DNA from 2 places in the Mesorhizobium sp. M0563 genome. Region 2 is predicted to be linked to the other one. Evidence: riboswitches for the same ligand, from Rfam matches in the RefSeq annotation. Region 2 holds a riboswitch; the other holds the start of a gene.
The links. Region 2 has a riboswitch for S-adenosylmethionine ahead of NKI50_RS14550 (O-succinylhomoserine sulfhydrylase). Riboswitches for the same ligand answer to the same signal wherever they lie in the genome.
Positions count from the first base shown of each region.

Region 1 (4,429 bases), on a different contig from region 2:
ATTGCTTCCCCCAAACCAACCCATTTGAGACCTGTTAAAGCAACAAAGAATGCTGGGCAACTTCATTGAATGGAAAACTGAAAATATGGTTTTTTGCGGAGGTCGGAGGTTCGTTGCTTCTGCCTGTTAACCTATCGTTTCAGCAGAAATACCGCCTGCTGGCCGAAAAAGTTCCAGAACCACCACGGCATGGAGAAGCCGATCCGCTGGCCGTTGGCGTCGAGCGCGGTTGCCTTTTCCACCGTCGCGCCCAGCTCGTCGCAGAGATTGACGAAATCGCGAATGGTGCAGAAATGGATGTTGGGGGTGTCGTACCAGTAATAGGGCAGGTCCTTGGTCACCGGCATTCGGCCGTTGAAGAGCAGCGAAAAGCGCACCCGCCAGTGGCCGAAATTGGGAAATGAGACGATGGCGCGGTTGCCGATCCGGAGCAGTTCGTCGAGCACCAGCTTCGGATTGCGGGTCGCCTGCAAGGTCTGCGACAAGACGACAAAGTCGAAGCCCTTGTCGGGATAGAATTGGAGGTCCTTGTCGGCATCGCCTTGAATGACCGACAGGCCGCGCGCCACGCATTCGTTGACGCCGCGCTGCGACAGTTCCAGCCCGCGGCCGTCGACCTTCTTGGTCGCCTGCAGCAATTCGAGCAGCAGGCCGTCGCCGGAACCGACGTCCAGCACCCGCGACTGCGGCGGGATGAGATCGGCGACGACTTCGAGGTCGACGCGCTGGGCGCGGTTGACGCTCATTGGCTCGGCTCCTGCCTGGCGCATGGTCCTGATCCGAAAAGTCTGCAACTTTTCGGGGCCATGCGCTGATGCCTGGCGCATGATCCTGATCCGAAAAGTCTGCAACTTTTCAGGGTCATGCGCTGATGCCTGGCACATGGTCCTGATCCGAAAAGCGTGCAACTTTTCGAGGTCATGCGCCGAGCCCTCTAGCCCGGGCCGCCGAGGCGATGAAGCCTTTGATGGCGGCGAACAGTTCCGGCTCGTCGAGCAGGAAGGCGTCGTGGCCGCGGTCGGTCTCGATTTCGACGAACGATACCGAGGCGCCGGCCGCGTTCAGCGCGTGAACGACCGAGCGGCTCTCCTCGGTCGGGAACAGCCAGTCGCTGGTGAAGGAGACCAGGCAAAAACGGGTCTTGGTGCCGGCGAAGGCATCGGCCAGCCGGCCGCCATGGTCGGCGGCGAGATCGAAATAGTCCATCGCCCGGGTCATGTAGAGATAGGAGTTGGCATCGAAGCGATCGACGAAGGTCATGCCCTGATGGCGCAGATAGCTCTCGATCTGGAAGTCGGCATCGAAGCCGAAGGTCAACGCTTCGCGGTCCTGCAGGTTGCGGCCGAACTTGCGGTGCAGCGCTGCTTCCGACAGATAAGTGATGTGGGCGGCCATGCGCGCCACCGCCAGCCCCTTTTCCGGTCGCTTGCCGTGCTCGAAATATTTGCCGCCATGCCAGTCGGGGTCGGCCATCACCGCTTGCCTGCCGACCTCGTGGAAAGCGATGTTCTGCGAGGAATGGCGGGCGCCGGTGGCGATCGGCAGGGCCGAGAAGACGCGCTCGGGATAGCTGGAGGCCCATTGCAGCACCTGCATGCCGCCCATCGAGCCGCCCAGCACGCTGAACAGCTGTTCGATGCCGAAATGCTCGACCAGCATCAGCTGCGCCCGCACCATGTCGCGGATGGTGATGATCGGCAGGTCGAGCCCGTAAGGCTTGGCGGTTGCGGGATTTGTCGAGGCGGGGCCGGTGGAACCGAGGCAGCCGCCGATGACGTTGGACGAGATGACGAAGAAACGGTCGGTATCGATGATCTTGCCGGGGCCGATCAGCACTTCCCACCAGCCCGGCTTGCCGGTCACCGGATTGGTGTTGGCGACATGCTGGTCACCGGTCAGCGCATGGCAGACGAGGATGGCGTTGGAGCGCGCGTCGTTGAGCGTGCCATAGGTCTGGTAGGCGATCTGGAACGGCGACAGCAGCGTGCCGGCGTCGAGCTTGAGCGGCTTGTCGGCGCCGAAACGCAACACCGGGCTCGACGGCTGGTCGGCCTCGTTGTTGGTTTTTCGCGCGCGCAAAGCGACCATCACATCTCCTTGCCCGGCCTTCAGTTGTCCGCCGGTCCGGGCAACAACCAGTCAGGGCAACAAAAAACCGGCCATGCCTTCGCAAAGCCGGTTACAAGATGCAAACGGCCCTTTAGCAAGTTGTTTAACGTGGCTGCAAGCCGACCGGCCAAATCACCACGGAACTGTCGCTGCTCTTCTAGGACTGACGCATGGCTTCGTCAACGGCAAGTTATTGATCCCGAATTGCCGCCCCTCGACATTCCGGGCCACGGCTTGTATTTCCGCTGCGGCTTCCGGATGGAGGCTTCCTCGACGGATTTCATGGAATGAGCCAGACACCGGATCAGACACGTCCAACGCCCCGCGCCGGCATCATGGACATCGAAGCCTATGTGCCCGGCAAGAGCGCGGCGCCTGAAGGTGTCGTCAAAGTCCACAAACTGTCGGCGAACGAGAACCCGCTCGGTCCTTCGCCAAAGGCGATAGAGGCCGCGCGCGCGGTCGCCGACAAGCTCGCGGTCTATCCCGACGGCAGCGCCAGGCGCCTGCGGGAGGCGATCGCCGACGTGCACGGGCTCAATCCGGCGAACATCGTCTGCTCCAACGGTTCCGACGAGATCCTGGGCCTGCTTGCGCAGACCTACCTCGCGGCCGGCGATGAAGCCATCATCACCGAACACGGCTTCATGGTCTACAAGATCTACATCCAGTCGGCCGGTGCCGTCCCGGTAACGGTCAAGGAGACTGATGAACGCGCCGACATCGATGCGATCCTCGCCGCGGTGACGCCGCGTACCAGGATCATCTTCCTTGCCAATCCGAACAACCCGACCGGCACTTACGTGCCGTTCCAGGAGGTGCGCCGCCTGCATGCGGGCCTGCCGCGAAACGTGCTTCTGGTGCTGGATGCCGCCTACGCCGAATATGTCCGGCGCAACGACTATGAAGCTGGCGTCGAGTTGGTGGGCAGCGCGGAAAACGTGGTCATGACCCGCACTTTCTCGAAATTGGGCCTCGGTGGCGCGCGGATCGGCTGGATCTATGCGCCAATGCACGTCATCGACGCGATCAACCGCGTGCGCGGGCCCTTCAACGTCAATGCGACGGCGATCGAGGCAGGCATCGCGGCGATCCGCGACCGGGCTCATATCGAGCGCAGCGTCGCGCATAACGAGACCTGGCTGGCCTGGCTGAGCGAGCAATTGACCGGGCTCGGGCTGCGGGTGACCCCGAGCGTCGGCAATTTCATCCTGATCCACTTTCCCGAGGACAAAAAGCATTCGGCGGCGGCCGCCGACGACTACCTCAGTGCGCGCGGCTACATATTGCGGCGCGTTTCCGGCTACGGTTTTCCCAACGCGCTGCGCATGAGCATCGGCACCGAAGAGGCTAATCGCGGCGTTGTCGCAGCACTCGCGACATTCCTGAAAAGCTAGGGCACCATGACCTCACCGATGTTCGAAAAGATCGCGCTGGTCGGCATCGGCCTGATCGGTTCGTCGCTGGCCCGCGTCATCCGCCGCGAGGGACTTGCCGGCCAAGTCGCCATTTCGACGCGCAGCGAAGCGACGCTGGAGCGGGCGAGCCAACTCGGCCTTGGCGACACCTACACGACAGATGCGAAAGAAGCGGTTCGCGATGCCGATCTGGTCATCGTTTCGGTGCCGGTCGGCTCTTCAGGCACGGTCGCCCAGGAGATCGCACCGGCGCTGAAGAAGGGCGCCATCCTCACCGATGTCGGCTCGACCAAGGCATCGGTGATCGCGCAGATGCAGCCGCATGTGCCTGATGGCGTGCACTTCATCCCCGGCCATCCTTTGGCCGGCACCGAAAAATCGGGACCGGATGCCGGTTTTGCCGAACTGTTCGAGAACCGCTGGTGCATTTTCACGCCGCTGGCCGGCACCGATCCCGTGGCGCTGGAAAAGCTCTCGGAATTCTGGCGCCGCTGCGGCTCCAACATCGACACGATGGACCCCCAGCATCACGACATGACGCTGGCCATCGTTTCGCACCTGCCGCACATCATCGCCTATAACATCGTCGGTACCGCCGACGATCTGGAGTCGGTGACCAAGTCCGAGGTCATCAAATACTCGGCTTCCGGCTTTCGCGACTTCACCCGTCTCGCGGCGTCCGACCCGACCATGTGGCGCGACGTCTGCCTGCACAACAAGGACGCCATCCTCGAAATGCTGGCGCGGTTCTCGGAAGATCTGTCCTCGCTGCAGCGGGCGATCCGCTGGGGCGACGGCGAAAAGCTGTTCGACCTGTTCACCCGCACCCGCGCTGTCCGCCGCTCGATTATCGAGGCCGGCCAGGACATCGACGTACCGGATTTCGGCCGCCAGGCAGTCGA
Region 1 covers NZ_JAMYQV010000014.1:104,522-108,950, reverse strand. The annotation lists gene NKI50_RS18805 (hypothetical protein) at 1-69, shown strand, start outside; gene metW (methionine biosynthesis protein MetW) at 132-746, opposite strand; gene metX (homoserine O-acetyltransferase MetX) at 919-2,088, opposite strand; SAM riboswitch at 2,181-2,258, opposite strand; gene hisC (histidinol-phosphate transaminase) at 2,397-3,506, shown strand; gene NKI50_RS18785 (prephenate/arogenate dehydrogenase family protein) at 3,513-4,429, shown strand, end outside.
Region 1: it holds a riboswitch for S-adenosylmethionine, as region 2 does, so the genes downstream of both, metX (homoserine O-acetyltransferase MetX) here and NKI50_RS14550 (O-succinylhomoserine sulfhydrylase) in region 2, are expected to answer to the same signal.

Region 2 (4,429 bases):
AGGCCTGGTGCTGCTCGGCGCTGTCGTCTTCGACGTCTACAACAAGAACAAGGCTTGAGAGGCAACCAGGAGGCATACGGGTCACATCGCGGCGCTGCCGGGCGGCGCGAAGAAGTCCCCCGAGGGACCTGACCCGCGAGCGCAATCCGGACGAAGAATTTCAACCGCGGCGTGGACAGGGTCCGAGCCGCGCCGGGCAGGGTTTGCCAAGAAGGCAGGCCGCAATTCAGAGAGGGTTACCATGCTGATCTCACAGATCCTCGACGACGCCGAGACGATCCGCGTCGTTGCCCGCAACGGCGGCAAGACCCGCGTCATCAACGGCGCTCGCAGCGTCTATTCGCTGGCGATGGAAGCCGCGCGCACCGGCACCGGGCTTGTCGCCCTGATCGAGCGCAAGGGCTTCGGCGAAACCGTCGATCTCGACGCAGCCTACAAGAAGGGACGGCTGCTGTCGCCGATCAACCATCCCGATCCGGCGCATCTCCATCTCACCGGCACCGGGCTGACGCATCTCGGCTCCGCCGCGACCCGCGATTCCATGCACAAGAAGCTCAGCGATGGCGGCGAGGAACAGCTGACCGATTCCATGAAGATGTTCCGCATGGGGCTGGAGGGCGGCAAGCCGGCGAAGGGCCAGATCGGCGTGCAGCCCGAATGGTTCTACAAGGGTAACGGTACCATGGCAGTGGCGCCCGGCGCGGCGCTCATGTCGCCCGCCTTCGCCCAGGATGCCGGCGAGGAGCCGGAAATCGCCGGAATCTATGTGATCGGCGACGACGGCGCCCCGTTCCGCGTCGGCTTCACGCTGTCGAACGAGTTTTCCGACCACGTCACCGAGCGCGTGAATTATCTCTTCCTCGCCCATTCGAAACTGCGCAACGCCTCGTTCGGGCCGGAGATCCTGATCGGCGACCTGCCGTCCGACATTCGCGGCGCTTCACGCATCCTGCGCCACGGCAAGCTGCTTTGGGAAAAGCCGTTCCTGTCGGGTGAAGCGAACATGTCGCACACCATTGGCAATCTCGAGCATCACCACTTCAAATACTCGGCCTTCCGCCAGCCGGGCGACGTACATGTGCACATGTTCGGCACGGCGACGCTGTCCTTCGCCGACGGCATCAGGACCGAGCCCGGCGACGTATTCGAGATCGAGGCGAAGGATTTCGGCCTGCCTCTGCGCAACCCGCTCGAAATCGAGCAGCCGGTGAAGGTGGCGGTGAAGGCGCTTTGAGCCGGCATAGGCCGCAAAGTGAGGGGAAGCTCAGCGCGCGGCGCGGAAATGCTTGGACAGTTTTAGGCCTTGCGCCTGATAGTTCGAACCGAGATCGGTGCCGTAGAGCGCTTGCGGCCGTTTCAGCATGTGCTCGTAGACCAACCGTCCGACGATCTGGCCATGATCGAGAATGAACGGCACTTCGTGGCTGCGCACCTCGAGCACCGCCCGGCTGCCGGTGCCGCCCGACGCCGAATGGCCGAAACCGGGGTCGAAGAAACCGGCATAATGGACGCGGAACTCGCCGACCAACGGATCGAAGGGCGTCATTTCGGCGGCGTAGAGCGGCGGCACATGCACCGCCTCGCGCGACACCAGGATGTAGAATTCGTCCGGATCGAGCACCAGCTCGCCGGCACCGCTCTTGTAGAGCGGCTCCCAGAAATCGACGACATCCTGCGCGGCGCGCTTGTCGACGTCGACCAGGCCGGTGTGGTGCTTGCCGCGATAGCCGACCAGCCCATCCTTGTCGCCGTCGAGGTCGATCGACAGCGCGATGCCACCGCCTGAGATGTTGGGTGGTTCGGTGGCGACCAGCATCTCGGCGCGATGCAGGTCGTGCAGTTCGCTTTCCGACAAAAGCGCATTGCCGGTGCGGAACCTGATCTGCGACAGCCGCGAGCCGGTGCGTACAACGATCGGGAAGGTGCGCGGGCTGACCTCCAGATAGAGCGGGCCTTCATAACCGGCGGCGATCTTGTCGAACTCGTGGCCGCGGTCGGTCATTACCCGAGTGAAGATATCGAGCCGTCCGGTCGAGCTTTTCGGGTTGGCCGAAGCCGAAATATGAGCGGGCAGCGCCAGGCTTTCGAGCAGCGGCACGATGTAGACGCAGCCGGTTTCCAGCACGGCACCTTCGGCGAGGTTGATCTCGTGCAGCTTCAGCCGGTCGAGCTTGTCGACAACCCTGTGGTCCGGACCGGGCAAGAAGGAAGCACGCACCCGCCAGGCCTTGTCGCCGAGCCTGAGGTCAAGGCTGGCCGGCTGGATCTGATCGGCATCTAACATGCGCGGCGATTTCAGCGCGCCCGTCTGGAACAGCGCGGAAATATCCTGATCGGGAAGAATGCCTGTCTGCCGCAAGGGTCTGGCTCCGTTCGAACGCCGGGCGAGGTCTTGTTCTGTCGCAGGTCCGACCGTGGACGCCTTTGGCACCTGCTTGGTACAACCCTCTTAATCATGCCGGCAATTGACGCAAGCGCGGCGCGGGTCTAAAGCTCGTTATCCCGTGGTGATTTGGCCGGTCGGCTTGCAGCCACGTTAAACAAGTCGCTAAAGGACCGTCGGGCCGCAAGGCCATATGGACCGGTTGCGACTTTCGCGACCGGTTTTTTGTTGTTTGGACCAATTTTGGTGTTTGGATAGAATGATGACCAAGAAGCGCGACTGGAAGCCTCAGACCGCACTCGTGCACGCCGGGACGCTGCGTTCCGGCTTCGGCGAGACCTCCGAGGCGATGTATCTCACCCAAGGCTATGTCTACGAGACGGCGCAAGCGGCGGAAGCCCGCTTCAAGGGGGAGGAGCCGGGCTTCATCTATTCGCGCTATGCCAATCCGACGGTCGACATGTTCGAAAAGCGTATGTGCGCGCTGGAAGGCGCCGAGGACGCGCGCGCTACGGCGTCCGGCATGGCGGCGGTGACGGCAGCGCTGCTGTGCAGCGCCAAGGCGGGCGACCATGTCGTGGCGGCGCGCGCACTGTTCGGCTCCTGCCGCTGGGTGGTCGAGACGCTGGCGCCGAAATACGGCATCGAGGCAACGCTGGTCGATGGCACTGACATCGCCAATTGGGAACAGGCGGTCAAGCCGAACACCAAACTGTTCTTCCTGGAAAGCCCGACCAACCCAACGCTGGAGGTGGTCGACATCGCCGCCGTCGCGGCACTTGCCAACTCGATCGGCGCCAGGCTGATCGTCGACAATGTCTTCGCCACGCCCTTGCAGCAGAAACCCTTGCAGCTCGGCGCCCATATCGTCGTCTATTCGGCCACCAAGCATATTGACGGCCAAGGGCGCTGCCTTGGAGGCGTTATCTTGTCGGACAAAAAATGGATCGACGAGAACCTGCATGACTATTTCCGCCACACCGGCCCCAGCCTCTCGCCCTTCAATGCCTGGACCCTGCTGAAAGGCCTGGAGACGCTGCCGCTGCGCGTACGCCAGCAGACGGAAAGTGCCGGCCGCATAGCGGATTTCCTCGCCGAGCGCCCGCAAATCGCCCGTGTCATCTATCCCGGCCGTGCCGACCACCCGCAAGCGGCCGTGGTCAAGAAGCAGATGTCGGGCGGCTCAACGCTGATCTGCCTGGATGTGAAGGGCGGCAAGCAGGCGGCCTTTGCTTTCCAGAACGCGCTCGACATCGTGCTGATTTCCAACAATCTCGGCGACGCCAAGAGCCTGATCACCCATCCGGCGACGACCACACACAAGAACTTGACCGATGAGGCCCGCGCCGAGCTCGGCATCGGGCCGGGCACGCTCAGGCTTTCCGTCGGCCTGGAAGATACCGACGATCTGCTCGAAGATATCGAGCAAGCGCTGAGAGCCGCCGGATAGGGCTGACCGAACAGAGGTGAGCGGGGGGCGCCGATCAGGCGCCGGACGGGGTCTCTTCCAGCTCCGCGACGGCCTTGGTCTGGATGGTCATAACGTTGCCGCGCCAGTCGACGGCGCCGCTCAGCCAGCCGCGCGCCCATATCGCCGGCAGCATGCAGTCGCGAACCATCATCGCCAGGATGGTGCGCAGCGACAGGTGCCATCCTTTGACCCAGGCCAAGGCACATTCCGGCAGGTAGGCCGCGACCAGCACGGCGATGGCGGTTGCCGGCAGGCTGACGCCGGCGTCAGCCGCCGCGATCAGCGCAAGCAGCAGCGGCGGCGCCGCGCCGATCAGGATCTCGGGGGCGAAGAACAGCGCGAAGGTGACGCGGCGCAGCCGCGCCCAACGCGCCTGCCGAGACCAGATCTCGCCAAGCGTGCGCCGGCCGAGCGGCTGTTCGAAGGGCGAAGCGACAAGATTGACGCGAAGTCCGAGCCGGTTGACCAGCTTGGTCGCGGCGGCGTCCTCGGCGATCTCGGCGGCCAGTGCGCGGATGCCGCCATTGGCGTCAAGCATCGGCTTGTTCCACAACATGCTCTTGCCCTGGGCGAAG
Region 2 covers NZ_JAMYQV010000009.1:179,069-183,497, forward strand. The annotation lists gene mmsB (multiple monosaccharide ABC transporter permease) at 1-58, shown strand, start outside; gene araD1 (AraD1 family protein) at 242-1,234, shown strand; gene NKI50_RS14545 (2'-deoxycytidine 5'-triphosphate deaminase) at 1,265-2,359, opposite strand; SAM riboswitch at 2,495-2,572, shown strand; gene NKI50_RS14550 (O-succinylhomoserine sulfhydrylase) at 2,643-3,833, shown strand; gene NKI50_RS14555 (ceramide glucosyltransferase) at 3,868-4,429, opposite strand, start outside.